3 regions of the Streptomyces sp. NBC_00289 genome follow, and region 3 is predicted to be linked to each of the others. Evidence: riboswitches for the same ligand, from Rfam matches in the RefSeq annotation. Region 3 holds a riboswitch; each other region holds the start of a gene.
What was found. A riboswitch is a leader RNA that binds a small molecule or an ion and turns the genes downstream of it on or off. The one in region 3 is predicted to bind cobalamin.
Positions count from the first base shown of each region.

Region 1: another riboswitch for cobalamin. It lies ahead of OG985_RS32170 (prenyltransferase/squalene oxidase repeat-containing protein); the one in region 3 lies ahead of OG985_RS17130 (ribonucleoside-diphosphate reductase subunit alpha).
Region 2: another riboswitch for cobalamin. It lies ahead of OG985_RS35035 (cobalamin biosynthesis protein); the one in region 3 lies ahead of OG985_RS17130 (ribonucleoside-diphosphate reductase subunit alpha).

Region 1 covers NZ_CP108046.1:7,105,338-7,111,107, forward strand. Annotated here, with positions in the region: gene OG985_RS32155 (ABC transporter ATP-binding protein) at 1-267, opposite strand, end outside; gene OG985_RS32160 (energy-coupling factor transporter transmembrane component T) at 264-1,490, opposite strand; gene OG985_RS32165 (SCO2322 family protein) at 1,480-2,124, opposite strand; gene OG985_RS32170 (prenyltransferase/squalene oxidase repeat-containing protein) at 2,121-3,359, opposite strand; cobalamin riboswitch at 3,471-3,612, opposite strand; gene OG985_RS32175 (MBL fold metallo-hydrolase) at 3,711-4,736, opposite strand; gene OG985_RS32180 (aldehyde dehydrogenase) at 4,921-5,770, shown strand, end outside.
Region 2 covers NZ_CP108046.1:7,745,567-7,751,336, forward strand. Annotated here, with positions in the region: gene cobN (cobaltochelatase subunit CobN) at 1-718, opposite strand, end outside; gene OG985_RS35030 (cobyric acid synthase) at 715-2,247, opposite strand; gene OG985_RS35035 (cobalamin biosynthesis protein) at 2,244-3,257, opposite strand; cobalamin riboswitch at 3,357-3,508, opposite strand; gene OG985_RS35040 (hypothetical protein) at 3,634-3,855, opposite strand; gene OG985_RS35045 (anion permease) at 3,890-5,128, opposite strand; gene OG985_RS35050 (class II aldolase/adducin family protein) at 5,313-5,770, shown strand, end outside.
Region 3 covers NZ_CP108046.1:3,779,056-3,784,825, forward strand. Annotated here, with positions in the region: gene mctP (monocarboxylate uptake permease MctP) at 1-1,105, shown strand, start outside; cobalamin riboswitch at 1,244-1,408, shown strand; gene OG985_RS17130 (ribonucleoside-diphosphate reductase subunit alpha) at 1,526-3,901, shown strand; gene OG985_RS17135 (ribonucleotide-diphosphate reductase subunit beta) at 3,901-4,917, shown strand; gene OG985_RS17140 (putative Ig domain-containing protein) at 5,230-5,770, shown strand, end outside.

The DNA.
Region 1 (5,770 bases), 3.3 Mb from region 3:
CTGGCCCACCGTGCCGACGACATCGGCGAGTTCGCGAGGCTTGTGGGTGCGGGTGTCGCGGCCGGCCACCGTGACGCGGCCGCGCAGGGTGCCGCCGGTGAAGTGCGGGACGAGGCCGCTGACCGCCCCGAGGATCGTGGACTTGCCGACACCGGACGGGCCGACGAGGAGGACGAGTTCACCTTCCGGGACCTCGAAGTCCACGCCGCGGACGGTGGGTTCGGGGACGCCGTCGTACGTCACGGAGACGTTCTCGAAGCGGATCACGACGGCTCCTTGGGGGAGGGGCTTTCGAAGGACGCGGGGGCGGCGGGCGCGGGCCGGGTACCGGAGTCGGCCCGGGCGGTGGGCACGACGAACGCCGGGAGCAGACCGACGAGTACGGCCGCCGCCGGCCACATGGGCAGCGTGGGGGCGACGAGGGGGACCACACCGGGATGCAGTGCCTCGGGGTCGCCGGCGGCGGCGAGGGTCAGCAGCGCTGCGACCGCGACGCCGGACCCGGTGACCAGCCAGGCCCGCGCGTCCCACCGGTCGGGGCGGTAACGGGTGCGCAGGGAGCGGCGGCCACCGAGGCGCAGGCCGGCGAGGGCGCAGACGAGGCCGACGAGGAGGAGGGGGAGGCCGTAGGTGCCGCCGGCCGCGGTCAGTACGCCGTACGTTCCGGCGCAGACGCCGAGGAGGCCGCCCAGGGTGAGGACGGCGGTGGTACGGCGGACCGTGGGCGGCACGTCGGCGCTGCGGCCGTAGCCGCGGGCGTCCATCGCGGCGGCGAGGGCGACGGAGCGCTCCAACGCGCCCTCCAGGACCGGCAGTCCCACATGCAGTAGGCCGCGTACGCCCCGGTCGGGACGACCGCGCAGCCGGCGTGCGGCGCGCAGCCGCTGCGCGTCGGCGATGAGGTTCGGGGCGAAGGTGAGGGCCACGACCACGGCCACGCCGGTCTCGTACAGGGCGCCCGGCAGGGACTTGAGGAGCCGGGCCGGGTTGGCGAGGGCGTTCGCGGCGCCGACGCAGATGAGGAGCGTGGCCAGTTTCAGGCCGTCGTACAGCGCGAAGAGGAGGCCCTCCGCGGTGACCCTGCCGCCGAGGCGGATGCCCTGGGCCCAGTGCGGGAGCGGCACTTCGGGCAGGGTGACGACCACATGCGTGCCGGGGACGGGGGAGCCGAGGACGACCGCGAAACCGAGGCGGACGGCGAGGACGGCCAGGGCGAGTTTGACGAACGCGGTGTAGGAGCGGGCGGTGGGGGTGTCGGGGCGGTGGGTGGCCACGACGTAGGCGGAGGTGGCGATGAGAAGGGCGAGGAGGAGGGGGTTGGTGGTGCGGGTGGCCGCGGTGCCGAGGGACAGCGCCCACAGCCACCACGCGCCGGGGTGCAGCGCCCCGCCGACCCGTCGGGGGCCCGGCCGCCCGAGGTCCGGCCGTCCCAAGTCCTTCCGCTCGAAGCCGTTCCCCTCGAAGCCCGGCAGCCGGGGCCTACGGCGCATTCCTGCGCCGCCTCGCCTGCCATACGGCCGCCCCGCCGAGCACCGCCACGACCGCGGCACCGGCGAGCAGGCCGAGGGAGGGGCCGTCGTCGTTCGTGGCAGGCTTCTGCTTCGCGCTCGCGTGCTTGCTCTCGCCGGCCGCCACCTGCTCCCCGCAGCCCGTCTTCGGGTAGCCGGCGATCGCGCACAGCAGGGCGTTTGCGTCGTAGCGCAGTGGTTTGGCCACCGAGGCCAGCGCTTCGGCCGTCGTCGCGTCCGAGGTCACCCGGGCGCAGGCGGTGCGCGCCGAGGGCGGGGTCTCGCCGGACGGGGCGTCCGCCGGCGTACCGAAGTCGACGACGAGAGCCACCCGCTTCCTGCCGTCCGCCGCGGGCGTTCGCGCGCAGATCGACGCGAAGTCGGCCGCGCCGCGCGGCTGCGCCGAGTCGCCGGAGTCCTCGCTGACCGAGAAGCGGAACCCCTGGACGTCGCCGTCGGTGGGGCGGCTGGTCGACGGGCCCTGCGTGGCGTAGGTCCAGTGACCGCCGGTGCGGTCCCAGAAGGACCAGTAGCGATAGCCGGCGGCCCGGGCCTGGGTCGCGTTGCCCAGCAGGAAGAGGGCGAGGAGCAGTACGGCGGCGCGGCGGCGCGTCACGGCTGCCGCCTCCTGTTGCGGCCGCTGATCAGGATGCCGATGCCGATGCCGGCGACGAGACCGACACCGACGACCCACCACACGTTGAGGCCGTCGTCGCCCCGGCTGCTCTCGTCGCTCTTCGCGCCGTCCGACGTGGCGGCGGAGACGGCGGGGACGGAGGCGGGCGTGGGGCCGGTCGCGTTGAGGAGCTTCACCAGGTCCTGGCCGCCGAAGTCGCGCACGTCGGAGGACTCCGCGTGCGCGGCGAGGATCAGCTCCGCGTACGCGGCCGGGCCGCCCTGACGCGCCCACTTCTGGAAGTTGGCCTCCAGCCAGCGCATCGCGTCGGCCGCCTTCTCGCCGTGGCCGGCGGTGGCGAGGGCGAGGACCGCGTCGGCCGTGTTGCCGTAGTCCGGCTGGTCCTCGGAGCCGGGAAGAGCCGACGTCAGATGTGCGTCCTTGGCGAGGGCCTGTACGAGGTGGGCGGCGCCGTTGTTCGCCGCCTGCTCGGGGTCGTTGGCGTCCTCGCACGTCACGGGCGCGTCGGTCGGCTTCACGGACTCCCCGGCCAGCCCCTTGCCCAGCGCGCCGACCACACCCGCGGCGGTCGCGTCCTCGTTGGCGGCGAGCCTGCCCTTCTTGTCCGGCTGGTAGGCGAAGGCGCCCGCCCCGTCCCCGTCGCAGGGGAGGGCGAGCTTCAGCAGGGCGTCGTACGGCGACTTGCCGCCCTTCACCACGTCGGCGGGCTTCTCGCCGGTGGCGGTGAGGGCGCCGATGACGGCCGACGTCGAGTTCGTGTCGCTGGGCCCGCCCGGGGCGTAGCCCCAGCCGCCGTCCTTGTTCTGCACGGACTTCAGCCAGCCGACGGCCTTGCCGGTCTCGGCCTCGTGCCCGCCGAGCGCGGCCAGTGCCTGTACGGCGGCGGCCGTGCTGTTGCTGTCGACCAGCAGCTTGGCGTCGCAGGCCTTGGCGGTGTCGGCACGGAACGGCGCGAACGCCCCGCTCGCGCACTGCTGCCCAGCCAGCCAGTCCACGGCCTCGGCGGCGGGCTTCACTCCCACGGTCTTCTGGGCGAGCAGGGCGAGCGACTGCCGCCAGACCCCGTCGTACTGCGGGTCGGTGGTGCCGTACAGCCCGGACGGCAGCGCCACCGACGGCGACGCGGACGGGGACGGATCGGCGGCGACGGCGGGCGAGGCCACGCCGGTCACGGCTATGGCGGCCAGAACCGCGGCGCTGCGGCGGACGTTCATGATCGGCGGGTGCCCTCTCCTGCGGAGAGCCGGGCAGCACGGGACACCCCGGCGGCTCGGCTCCGTGAAACCTCGACGGTGCCGCACACCGGCCGGCTGCCGATGCGCGTTGAGCCGGTCACGTACCGCGCGGGGTGATCCGGCTCACCGTCCTTGGCGAACGGCTCACGGTTGCGGGTCAGCGCCGGAATTGCACCGGCTTCCCCCCGTACGGGTGTGATGACGACGCCGCCACTCTACCGGCCCGTAACAAGACCCCTGAGGGCCGCCTGTGTGCCGGGTGGATTCGGCGCGTGCCGGTGACGGGGGGCCGGTCGGCCCGTCGGCGACGCACCCACCGGCGCGCGTGGTTCACACCGCCACGTACGTCACCGGGTCGCTCTCCGGCACCGCCTCCGCCCGCCCCAGTTTCACCAGGCGGCGCAGGTGGGCCTCCGCCTCCGACACGGCGATGTTCCTCGAGCCGTAGGGGATCTGGTCCCAGGGGCGGTTCCACTCCATGCGTTCGGCGAGCTGCCAGGGGGTGAGCGGGTCGGCCAGGAGGGTCAGCAGGCCGGTGAGGCGGTCCTCGTGGTGGGTGAGCAACTCGCCCACGCGGGAGGCCGCGTCGGTGAAGACGTGCTGGTGGGCGGGGAGTACCTCGGCGGGGGCGAGGCGGCCGACGCGTTCCAGGGAGTCGAGGTAGTCGCCGAGCGGGTCGGTGACGGTGGCGTCGTCGGGGTCCTCGTAGAGGCCGATGTGCGGGGTGATCCCGGGAAGCAGGTGGTCTCCGGAGAACAGCCGCCCGTGGCCCGGGAGTCGGGCGGGATGCTGTTCCTCCAGGTGGAGGCAGACGTGGCCGGGCGTGTGGCCCGGGGTCCAGATCGCGCGCAGCCGGCGGCCGGGGAGGTCGAGGAGTTCGCCGGGGACGATCTCCCGGTCCGGGAGGGCGGGGGAGAGGCCGGGCAGGGTGCTGGGGCGGGCGGCGCGCAGGGGGGCCACATGGGTCTCGGGGGCGCCGGCGGCCGCGAGCTTGGCGGACATGTAGGTGAACCACCGGTCGAGGCCGGTGGAGCGGGCCCGCCGTACGAGGGCCGTGTCGGCCGCGTGCATCGCGATCCAGGCGCCGGAGGCCTCACGGACGCGGCCCGACAGGCCGTGGTGGTCGGGGTGGTGGTGGGTGATCACCACACCGTGGATCTCGCCGGCCGCGGTGCCGCACGCCACCAGTCCCTCGGCCAGGGTGTCCCAGGAGGCGGGGTCGTCCCAGCCGGTGTCGATCAGCACCGGGCCGCGGTCGGTGTCGACGACGTAGACAAGGGTGTGGCCCAGGGGGTTGTCCGGGATGGGGACCTCGATGGACCGTACGCCGCCGCCGTGGTCGTACACCTGCGTCATGGCTCCCCAATCGCCGCGTTCCGGTCACTATAACTAGAACGAGTTTCGATGGGAGCCCGAGCCGACCTTCCCGTGGACGTCCCGTCCGTGGACTCCGGCGAACGGAACTGGTATCAGTCTTCGTATCCGAGAATCTGATGGATCGTCAGAGAAGTGGCCGGAACGGCCCCGGGAGGCAGTCGCCATGACCGAGCTCGAGCTCGTGGAACACGGACAGCTGTTCATCGGCGGGGAGTTGACCGACCCCCTGGGCAAGGACGTCATCGAGGTGATCTCCCCGCACACCGAGGAGGTCATCGGCCGGGTCCCGCACGCCTCCACGGCGGACGTGGACCGGGCGGTCGCCGCGGCCCGCCGGGCCTTCGACCAGGGACCCTGGCCGCGGATGACGCTCGACGAGCGGATCGAGGTGGTCGGCCGGATCAAGGACGCCATCGCCGTACGGCACGAGGAGATCGCCCGCGTGATCTCCTCCGAGAACGGGTCGCCGTACTCCTGGAGCGTCCTCGCGCAGGCCCTCGGCGCGATGATGGTGTGGGACGCGGCGATCACGGTCGCGCGGAACTTCACCTACGAGGAGAAGCGCGCCGGCGTCCTCGGCCGCATCCTCGTGCGGCGCGAGCCGGTCGGAGTCGTCGCGGCCGTCGCCCCCTGGAACGTCCCGCAGTTCGTGGCCGCCGCCAAGCTCGCGCCCGCGCTGCTCACCGGCTGCACGGTCGTGCTCAAGCCGTCGCCGGAGTCGCCGCTGGACGCGTACATCCTCGGCGAGATCGCGCGGGAGGCCGGCCTGCCGGAGGGCGTGCTCTCCATCCTCCCGGCGGACCGCGAGGTGAGCGAGTACCTGGTCGGGCACCCCGGCGTCGACAAGGTCTCCTTCACGGGCTCGGTCGCGGCCGGCAAACGCGTGATGGAGGTCGCCGCGCGCAACCTCACCCGCGTCACCCTGGAGCTGGGCGGCAAGTCGGCGGCGGTGGTGCTGCCGGACGCGGAGCTCGCCACCGCCGTCCCCGGCATCGTCTCCGCGGCCTGGATGA
Region 2 (5,770 bases), 4.0 Mb from region 3:
CGAGGGCCCCGATGTCCCAGGCCTCCTCGTCGCCACCGGCCGAGGCCTGCGAGGCGTGCGTGCCGCCGGCGGCGAGGACGGTGGCGACCAGGGTGTCGGCCCGCCCGAGGATCTCGTACAGCCCGGCGTCCGCGCCGCGCAGCGAACCGCAGTACACGGCGAGGGCGTTGGCGCCCCGCGCCTCGATCGCCTCGCACAGCGTGTCCACGAAGCCGGTGTTGCCGCTGAGCTGGTGGGCCCGGTAGAAGAGCACGCCGACGGTGGGACGGCCCTCGACGTACGAGCGCTCCCCGTGCACCCCGAACTCGGGCATCTTCCGCGGCTCGTCGAACCCCTCACCGGTCAGCAGTACGGTGTCGGAGAGGAAGCGGGTGAGCTCCGTCAGGTTCTCCGGGCCGCCCTCGACGAGATAGCGCAGCGCCTCGGCCACGACACCGGCCGGCACGGACGACTCGGCCATCAACTCGGCGTCCGGGACGGTCTCCCCGCCGAGCAGCACGGTCGGGACGCCGGACGCCCTGAGCGCGGCCAGCCCGTCCTCCCAGGCCCGCTTGCCGCCGAGCAGCCGTACGACGGCGACGTCCGCGCCCGCGATCAGCGCGGGCAGCTCCTCCGCGACGTCGATCCGGGTCGGATTGCCGATCCGGTACGGGGCGCCGGAGGCACGCGCCGCCAGCAGATCCGTGTCGGCGGTCGACAACAACAACACTGTGCTCATGCGGGCGCTCCCGGTGGAATGAAAGGCAGTCCTTGCGGCGCGCCGGACTCGATGAGCCGCCACAGCGCGTCCGTGTCCGCGTGCTGTTCGATCAGGTCGCCGAGCCGGTCGAGCTGCTCCTCGCGCAGCGCGGCGAACGAGGTGTCGGCGGCCGGTACGAACCGGCGGCCCGCGGCGGCCGCCACCTCGCGCAGGAAGGCACGCCGGAAACCGTCCGACTCCAGGGAGCCGTGCCAGTGCGTGCCCCAGACCTGGCCGACCCGGCAACCGTCCAGGCCGTGCCCCTCGCCGTCGGAGATGAACGCGTCTCCGCCCATGACGTCGGCGACCCCGTGGTGGATCTCGTACCCCTCGACGTGTTCGCCGAGGGCCTCGCCGACGGGCCGGGTGAGGGTCTTCTCGCGGGCGAACCGCACCCGGACGGGCAGCAGTCCGAGTCCCGTCACCCGCCCCCGCCGGCTCTCGACCTCGTCCTCGATGCGCTCACCGAGCAGCTGGTAGCCACCGCAGATGCCGAGCACCGGCCGGCCCTCGGCGGCGCGCCGCGCGAGCGCGCCGGCCAGGCCCCGCTCCCGCAGCCACTCCAGCGCGCGGACCGTGCCCCGGGTGCCCGGGACCACCACGAGGTCGGCGTCCGCCAGTTCCTCGGGCCGGTCCACGAACCGCACCACGACACCCGGTTCGGCGGCCAGCGCGTCCACGTCGGTGAAGTTGGACATGAGGGGGACCGCGCAGACGGCGACGCGCAGGACGTCCTCGCCGACGGGTGGGGCGGTGGCCGACTCGCGGACCGTCCCGCGCAACGAGATGCGCAGCCCGTCCTCCTCGTCGATGCCGAGCCCGTGCCGGAAGGGCAGCACGCCGTAGGTCCGCCGTCCGGTGAGCCCGTGCAGCATGTCGAGGCCCGGCTCCAGCAGCGAGACGTCCCCCCGGAACTTGTTGACGAGGAACCCGGCGACGAGCTCCTGGTCCTCGGGGGACAGCAGGGCGACCGTGCCGAAGAAGGAGGCGAACACGCCCCCGCGGTCGATGTCGCCGACGACGAGCACGGGCAGCCGCGCGCCCCGCGCGATGCCCATGTTCACGATGTCGGTGCGCCGCAGATTGATCTCCGCGGGACTGCCGGCCCCCTCACAGATCACCGCGTCATACGTGCCCCGCAACTCGGCGAGACAGTCGAGCACGGTCCCCAGCAGTTGCCGCTGCCGCCCTCCGTGGTAGCCGCGGGCACTCAACTCGCCCACGGGCCGCCCCATGAGCACGACCTGACTGCTCTGTTCGCCGCCCGGCTTGAGCAGGACGGGATTCATCTGCACCGTCGGCTCGACGCGGCACGCCTGCGCCTGCATGGCCTGCGCACGGCCGATCTCGGCGCCCTCCCGCGTCACGAACGAGTTGAGGGACATGTTCTGCGCCTTGAACGGCGCGACCTTGACCCCCTGCCGGACCAGCCAGCGGCAGATCCCGGCGGTGACGACGCTCTTGCCGGCGTCGGAGGTGGTGCCGGCGACCAGGAGACCACCGTTCATGACGTACGCCCCTTCACGATCCGCGTGGCAGAGATCCGCGTGACAGATGTCCGCGTGACAGATGTCCGCCTGACGAGCAGTCGCGTGGCGGCGATCCGCGCGGCGACGGTGACGCCGAGCGCGAGAACACCGACGCGCCGGGAGAGCCGCGCGGCCCGTTCGATGTCCCGTACCCGCACGGCACGCCCCGCCTGGTTCAGCACCGGCCGCCGCTCCACCCGCCCCCCGTACGACAGGGTCCCGCCCAGCCGCACCCCGAGTGCCCCCGCGAACGAGGCCTCCACGGGACCGGCGTTGGGGCTCGGGTGCTTCCCGGCGTCGGCACGCCAGGCCTGTACGGCACCCCGCGGGTCCCCTCCGCCGACGGCGGCCAGGACGGCGGTCAGCCGTGCTCCCGGCCACCCCGCGAGGTCGTCGAGCCGGGCGGAGGCCCATCCGTAGCGCAGGTATCTGGGCGACCGGTGCCCGACCATCGCGTCGAGGGTGTTCACGGCCCGGAACCCGACGAGACCGGGCACACCGCCCAACGCGCCCCACACCAGCGCCCCCACGACCGCGTCCGAGGTGTTCTCGGCGACGGACTCGACCACGGCCCGGGCGATCCCGTCCGCGTCGAGGGCCTGCGGATCGCGCCCGCACAGATGCGGCAGCCGCGCCCGCGCGGCCTCGACGTCCCCGGCCTCCAGGGCCCGGCCGACGGCCCGCGCCTCGCGCTGGAGGCTGGTCGCGCCCACCACGGCCCAGGTCGCGGCGGCGGTCAGCGCGACGGAGGCGGTACGGGACGGTCGTACGAGCGAAGTGGCGGCGGCGGCCAGGGAGACGGCGCTTCCGGCGCAGACGGCGGTGTGCAGCACGCCGTGGCCCCGGTGGTCCCGCCACAGCAGGCGTTCCACGGCACCGGCGGCCCGGCCGAACGCGGCGACCGGATGTCCGCGGCGCGGATCACCGAGGACCAGGTCGGCGAGGAGGCCGGCGGCGGCGCCGTACGCGAAGACGCGATCGGCACGCATCGGCTCAGCCGGCCGAGGGGTCGGGCAGAGCGCCGGCGGTGAACCTCGAACGGCAGCCGAGCATGGCTATGTGTCCTCACTCAGGGTGTCCACGCCCTGGTTCGACGAGACCGGCGGTGAGAGTTCCTGGCTCCCGGGGCTTTCTACCCCGGTCACAGTGGCGGGACCGCGCCGGATTCACACCGGCTTCCTCTCTTGCCGCCGTACATGGCCCCGGCAGTCCACCACGGTCCCCGAAGGGCCGTCAACTTGCTGTTGACCTGCGAAGGGAGAGTGTGCTGAGGCCCACACACGCGCGGTCACAGGCGCCACAGAGAAGTGGGGTGCGGGACGGCGATCCGTCCCGCACCCCACTCGGTGTCCTGGTGGCGGCAGGTCAGGCGATGATCAGCGAGATGCCGTACGCCACCGCCGCGGCGCAGGCCGCGAAGCACACGTACGCGCCGGTGACCGCGAGCACGGCGGAGTCTCCCTGGGCCGCCGCGCGTTCGCGACGGGAGAGACCGGTGACGCCGAGGGTGAACAGGGCCACGAGGGCCACGGTGATCACGAGGCTGACCCCGAAGACGGAGCCGAGAGCTGCCCAGTCGATCTTCATGTTGCTGCTTCCTTCGTAACCGGGGGCGCGGGGCTCAGACGGTGGTGGTGGCCGGCGGGACCACCGGGTCGGCGGCCGGGGCGGGGATCGTGGCCGTGAGGTCCTCGGCGACGGTGCCCACGGGCGGCGGGGTCACGACGGCGATCGCCGTGGTCACCACGCCGGCCGGCTCCTCGGGGTCGTTGACGTTGCTGTGGTCGATGACCTCGCGCCGGGAGATCTTCCAGATGGCGGCGCTGGAGGCGATCAGGAAGACGGCGACGACCGCGGTGCCCCAGTCGCCGAGGTCCGTCACGGACTCGGCGAGAGCGCCGACCAGGGCCGCGGCCGGGAGGGTGAGGCCCCAGGCGACGAACATCCGGGTGGCCGTCGACCAGCGGACGACGCCGCCCTTGCGTCCCAGGCCCGCGCCCATCACCGAACCGGAGACGGAGTGCGTGGTGGACAGGGAGAAGCCGAGGTGGGAGGAGGCCAGGATGACCGTGGCCGCGCTGGTCTGGGCGGCGAAGCCCTGCTGCGGCTGGAGGTCGGTGAGGCCCTTGCCCATGGTGCGGATGATGCGCCAGCCGCCGAGGTAGGTGCCGAGCGCGATGGCGAGGCCCGCGGAGAGGATGACCCAGGTGGGCGGGTCGGAGTCGGGGGCGACGGCGCCGCCGGCGACCAGGGCGAGGGTGATGATGCCCATCGTCTTCTGCGCGTCGTTGGTGCCGTGGGCCAGGGAGACCAGGCCGGCGGAGGCGATCTGGCCGGTGCGGTAGCCCTTCGCGGCGGCCTTGCCGTCGGCCTTCCTGCCGAGTGTGTACGACAGGCGCGTGGCGAGGAACGCGGCGACGCCCGCGACGATCGGGGCCGCGACCGCGGGGATCAGCACCTTGGTGACCAGTGCGTCACCGTGCACCGCGCCGAACCCCGCCGAGGCGATGGTGGCGCCGATCAGGCCGCCCATGAGGGCGTGCGAGGAACTGGAGGGGAGTCCGACCAGCCAGGTCAGCAGGTTCCAGAGGATCGCGCCGACCAGGGCGGCGAATATGACCTCGGGACGTATGCCGGACTCGTCGACGAGTCCCTTGGAGATCGTGTTGGCGACCTCCACGGAAAGGAAGGCACCCACAAGGTTGAGCGCGGCGGACATCGCCACCGCGACCTTGGGCTTGAGCGCACCGGTCGAGATGGTCGTGGCCATCGCGTTGGCGGTGTCGTGAAAACCGTTCGTGAAATCGAACGCAAGTGCGGTTATTACCACAATCGCGAGGATCAGCGAGAAGTTTTCCATTTACCCAGGCAATCGTTCGAGGTCATTGGCTGGATGACCGTAGGCAATCTGGGTGAACGGAAGATGAACTGAGGCAGGCTGCACGGTGTCTGGAAGGGGCGGTTGTCGTTGCGTCGCTCCCGGGCGGCCCGGCGGCGCGTGATGACGGGCCGCGGGGCGGCGCCCGGCCTGGCAGGATCGCCGCATGGCTGAGCAACGACGGGACCGGCGGGACGCGCGAGGTGCTCGGGAGGGCGTGCCTGCGGGAGAGGCCTGGGGGCGCGCGCGCCCCGAGGAGGCGCTCGCCTGGGAGGCCCTCGTCACGACCGCCCGACGGACGGTCCAGGACGCCCTGGTCGTCGGGACCTCGGGCAACGTCTCGGTCCGCGTCGGGGACACCGTCCTGGTCACACCGACCGGCGTCCCCTACGACCGGCTCACCCCGGACGACGTCGTCGGCGTCGACCTCGACGGCCGCCAGGTGCTCGGCTCGCTCCTGCCGACGAGCGAACTGCCGATGCACCTCGCCGTCTACACCACCACCGACGCCCGTGCCGTCGTCCACACCCACGCCGTGCACGCCACGGCCGTCTCGACGCTCGTGACCGAACTCCCGACCATCCACTACATGGCCGCCGCGCTCGGCGGCCCCGTCCGGGTCGC
Region 3 (5,770 bases):
GCTGATCGCGTTCGGTGTGCTGGCGGCGTACACCTACTCGTCGGGGCTGCGCGCGCCCGCGCTGATCGCGTTCGTGAAGGACACGCTGATCTACATCGTCATCGCGGTGGCGATCATCTACATTCCGATCAAGCTGGGCGGCTTCGACGACATCTTCGCCAAGGCGGCCGATGCCTTCAGCCAGACGAACCCGGCGACGGGCAAGCCGCGCGGGGCGCTCGTCCCGGCCGAGGCGGGGCAGTGGACGTACGCCACCCTGGCGTTGGGCTCCGCCCTCGCGCTCTTCATGTACCCGCACTCGATCACGGCGACGCTGTCCTCACGCAGCCGTGAGGTGATCCGTCGCAACACCACGATCCTGCCGCTGTACTCGCTGATGCTCGGCCTGCTGGCGCTGCTCGGCTTCATGGCGATCGCGGCCGGGGTGAAGGTCACCAACGGGCAGTTGGCGATTCCGCAGCTGTTCGAGGACATGTTCCCGGACTGGTTCGCGGGTGTCGCCTTCGCGGCGATCGGCATCGGCGCGCTCGTCCCGGCGGCGATCATGTCGATCGCGGCCGCGAACCTCTTCACCCGCAACATCTACAAGGACTTCATCAAGCCCGACGCGACGCCGGCCCAGGAGACCAAGGTCTCCAAGCTGGTCTCCCTCCTGGTGAAGGTGGGCGCGCTGGTCTTCGTCCTGACCATGGACAAGACGGTGGCGATCAACTTCCAGCTGCTGGGCGGAATCTGGATCCTGCAGACCTTCCCGGCCCTGGTCGGCGGCCTGTTCACCCGCTGGTTCCACCGCTGGGCACTGCTGGCAGGCTGGGCGGTCGGCATGGTCTACGGCACCTTCGCCGCGTACGGCGTCGCCTCCCCCACCCAGAAGCACTTCGGCGGCTCGGCGAAGGAGATCCCCGGCATCGGCGAGATCGGCTACATCGGCCTGACGGCGTTCGTGCTGAACCTGGTCGTCACGGTGGTCCTCACCTTCGTCCTGAAGGCCGCGAAGGCCCCCGAGGGCATCGACGAGACCAGCCCGGTGGACTACACGGCGGACGCCGGCGATCCGGGCGTGGAGGTGGAGCTGCCGCCGGCCACGGCGGGCACCTCGCACTGACCCGACGCACGCACCCGCCAGCGGGCCGCCGGAGCACGTCCGGCGGCCCGCCGGCGTCTCCGCGAGCTCGTCTCCGCCCCCGCCGTCGCCCTCCCCGCGTTGCCGCTCAGACACGCTCCGAAGCCGACGTGACACAACATCTGGGGGTGCAACCGCGGCCCGGCACAAGATGTATGCTCATGCTCGCTGTCGCCGCAGGGGAATCCGGTGCGAATCCGGAACTGTCCCGCAACGGTGTACTCATGCGCGCATATCCGCGTACGAGCGTCAGTCCGAGGACCTGCCGACAGCGCGCCCGGCCATCCGGCCGGGCTGCCAGGACGTCCGGGCCTCGTGGAATGGGCCGGTGGACGCGACGCCGCGTGCGCTCGTGAACCGCCCCCTCCGCAAGGCCCCGTGCCGAGCGAGGGAGAGCCCCACGTGACCATCGCGCCAGCCGAACCGGCTTCAGCGGCAGCCAACCCCGTGGCCGACGACGGTCCCGGAGCCGCGCTGCTGCGGATCCTGACCGGGCTGACCGCCGACCTCCCCGACGCCGACCCCGGCCGGGTCGCCGCCGCCGCGCTGCGCGGCCGGTCCGCGCGGGCGGACGCGACGGAGCTGCGGGAGCTGGCCACCGAGGCGGCGGCGGGCCTCATCTCCGAGGACCCGGCCTACTCGCGGCTGGCCGCGCGGCTGCTGACGCTGAGCATCGCCGCCGAGGCCGCCTCGCAGGGCGTGACGACCTTCACCGACTCCGTCGCCGTCGGACACCGCGAGGGGCTCGTCGCCGACCGCACGGCCGAGTTCGTGCGCGTGCACGCCGACCGGCTCGACGCGCTGGTCGACCTCGAAGCCGACGACCGCTTCGGCTACTTCGGCCTGCGCACCCTGCACAGCCGCTATCTGCTCCGGCACCCGATCACCCGTCAGGTGATCGAGACGCCTCAGCACTTCATGCTGCGGGTGGCGAGCGGCCTCGCGGAGGACGACACGGCGCGCTCACTGGAGGAGGTCGCCGCGCTCTACGGACTCATGAGCCGCCTCGAATACCTCCCGTCCTCGCCCACCCTCTTCAACTCCGGTACCCGGCACCCCCAGATGTCGTCCTGCTACCTCCTCGACTCCCCGCTGGACGAGCTGGACTCCATCTACGACCGCTACCACCAGGTCGCCCGCCTCTCCAAGCACGCCGGCGGCATCGGCCTGTCCTACTCCCGCATCCGGGCGCGGGGTTCGCTGATCCGGGGCACGAACGGGCACTCCAACGGCATCGTCCCGTTCCTCAAGACGCTGGACGCCTCGGTGGCCGCCGTGAACCAGGGCGGCCGGCGCAAGGGCGCCGCCGCGGTCTACCTGGAGACCTGGCACTCCGACATCGAGGAGTTCCTGGAGCTGCGCGACAACACCGGTGAGGACGCCCGCCGTACGCACAATCTCAACCTCGCGCACTGGGTCCCGGACGAGTTCATGCGCCGGGTCGAGGCGGACGCCGAGTGGTCGCTGTTCTCCCCCGCCGACGTGCCGGAGCTCGTCGACCTGTGGGGCGCGGAGTTCGACGCCGCGTACCGCCGGGCGGAGGCCGAGGGGCTCGCGCGCCGAACCCTGCCCGCCCGCGACCTGTACGGCCGGATGATGCGGACCCTCGCGCAGACCGGCAACGGCTGGATGACCTTCAAGGACGCGGCCAACCGCACCGCCAACCAGACGGCCGAGCCGGGTCACGTGGTCCACTCCTCCAACCTGTGCACCGAGATCCTGGAGGTCACGGACGACGGGGAGACGGCGGTCTGCAACCTGGGGTCGGTCAACCTGGGTGCCTTCGTCCGGGACGGCGACATCGACTGGGAGCGGCTGGACGCGACGGTCCGTACCGCGGTCACCTTCCTCGACCGGGTCGTCGACATCAACTTCTACCCGACCGAGCAGGCGGGCCGCTCCAACGCCAGGTGGCGTCCGGTGGGCCTCGGGGTGATGGGCCTGCAGGACGTCTTCTTCGCGCTGCGGCTGCCCTTCGACTCGCCGGCGGCGAAGGCGCTCTCGACCCGCATCGCCGAGCGCGTGATGCTCGCCGCGTACGAGACCTCCACCGATCTCGCCGAGCGCAACGGCCCGTTGCCGGCCTGGGAGAAGACCCGTACCGCCCGGGGTGTACTGCACCCCGACCACTTCGACGTGGAGCTCACCTGGCCGGAGCGCTGGGCCGCCCTGCGGGAGCGGGTCGCGGCGGTCGGCATGCGCAACGCGCTGCTGCTCGCGATCGCCCCCACCGCCACCATCGCGTCGATCGCGGGCGTGTACGAGTGCATCGAGCCGCAGGTGTCCAACCTGTTCAAGCGCGAGACCCTGTCCGGGGAGTTCCTCCAGGTCAACTCGTATCTGGTGCGGGACCTGAAGGAGCTGGGCGTCTGGGACGCGCGCACCCGTGAGGCGCTGCGCGACGCGAACGGCTCGGTGAGCGGATTCGCCTGGATCCCGGAGGAGGTCCGGGCCCTGTACCGCACGGCCTGGGAACTCCCGCAGCGCGGCCTGATCGACATGGCCGCCGCCCGTACCCCGTTCCTGGACCAGGCGCAGTCGCTGAACCTCTTCCTGGAGACGCCGACGATCGGCAAGCTCTCCTCGATGTACGCGTACGCCTGGAAGCAGGGCCTGAAGACGACGTACTACCTGCGTTCGCGCCCGGCGACCCGCATCGCCCGCGCCGCCCGGGCCCAGGCGCTGCCCGAGCAGACCCTTCCCGTCCAGCAGGTCGCCGACCCCGACGCGGTCGCCTGCTCCCTTGAGAACCCCGAGTCCTGCGAGGCCTGCCAGTAATGACCGCCGACATCACCAAGAACCTGCTCGACCCGGGCTTCGAACTCACCCTCCGCCCCATGCGCTACCCGGACTTCTACGAGCGCTACCGGGACGCCATCAAGAACACGTGGACGGTGGAGGAGGTCGACCTCGCCTCCGACGTGTCGGACCTCGCGAAGCTGTCGCAGGGCGAACAGCACATGATCGGCCGGCTGGTCGCGTTCTTCGCGACGGGCGACTCGATCGTGGCGAACAACCTGGTGCTGACCCTCTACAAGCACATCAACTCCCCCGAGGCGCGCCTGTATCTGAGCAGGCAGCTCTTCGAGGAAGCGGTCCACGTCCAGTTCTATCTGACCCTCCTGGACACCTACCTCCCCGACCCGGAGGACCGCACGGCGGCGTTCGCGGCGGTGGAGAACATCCCCTCCATCCGCGAGAAGGCGGAGTTCTGCTTCCGGTGGATGGACTCGGTCGAGAAGCTGGACCGCCTGGAGACGAAGGCCGACCGCCGCCGCTTCCTGCTCAACCTGATCTGCTTCGCCGCCTGCATCGAGGGCCTCTTCTTCTACGGCGCCTTCGCGTACGTCTACTGGTTCCGCAGCCGGGGTCTGCTGCACGGCCTGGCGACCGGCACCAACTGGGTGTTCCGCGACGAGACGATGCACATGTCCTTCGCCTTCGAGGTGGTGGACACCGTCCGCAAGGAGGAGCCGGAGCTCTTCGACGAGCAACTGCGCGAGCAGGTCACCGACATGATCCGGGAGGCCGTGGAGGCGGAGCTTCAGTTCGGCCGCGACCTGTGCGGTGACGGGCTGCCCGGCATGAACACCGAGTCGATGCGCCAGTACCTGGAGTGCGTCGCCGACCAGCGCCTGCAGCGGCTCGGGTTCGCGCCCGTGTACGGCTCCGAAAACCCCTTCTCCTTCATGGAGTTGCAGGGAGTCCAGGAGCTGACGAACTTCTTCGAGCGGCGCCCGTCGGCGTACCAGGTCGCGGTGGAGGGCACGGTCGACCTCGACGAGGACTTCTGACGGTCCGCAAGCCGCCAGGCTGCTGACGGTCCGAAAGCCGCCTGGCCTGGGACGGCCCATGGAGCGTCCATGGGCCGTCCATGGACCCCCTATGGGGCGGCAAAGTTCTTCCGGCGCCGCTATCCGCGCCGCACGGGCCCCGGTTACGTTCTGCCCGTTCTGTCATGTCACCCGCAACCGCACGGCACGGCGACACCACAGGACGCCAGAAGTGTCATGCCCATGACGGCATCGCGCACCGCCGCCGCTACGCGCGTCACAGGCCTGCCACCAGCGTCGAGATCCCCACTCCCTTGACGGAGGCAGTACCCCATGCGTCAGACGCACACCGGTAAGTCCAGGCGGAGCCTGCGAAGACTCCTGGCCGCCGCCGTACCCGCCCTCGCGCTCAGCCTCGCCGGGCTCGTCGCGGCACCGGCGCACGCGGCGCCCGCCGCCGCCCACACCTCCCGCGTCACCCAGAACGCCAAGGCCCTCACCGCCCCCGCGGCCCAGGCCGTCCACACGACCGGCAAGGCCGGCCAGAAGGTGCCGACCACCCACCTGTGCGGCGCCCCGGCCCCCGGTCACGCCTCCTGCTTCGCCCAGCGCCGAACCGACATCCGGCAGAAGCTGGCCGCGGCCGTCTCCCCCGACGCCGCCGCCGCGGTGTCCGGCCTCAGCCCCGCCAACCTGCACAGCGCGTACAACCTCCCCTCGACCGGCGGCTCCGGTCTGACGGTCGCCGTGGTCGACGCGTACAACGATCCCAACGCCGCGGCCGACCTCGCCACCTACCGCTCCCAGTTCGGGCTGTCGGCGTGCACCAAGGCCAACGGCTGCTTCAAGCAGGTCGGCCAGACCGGCTCGACCA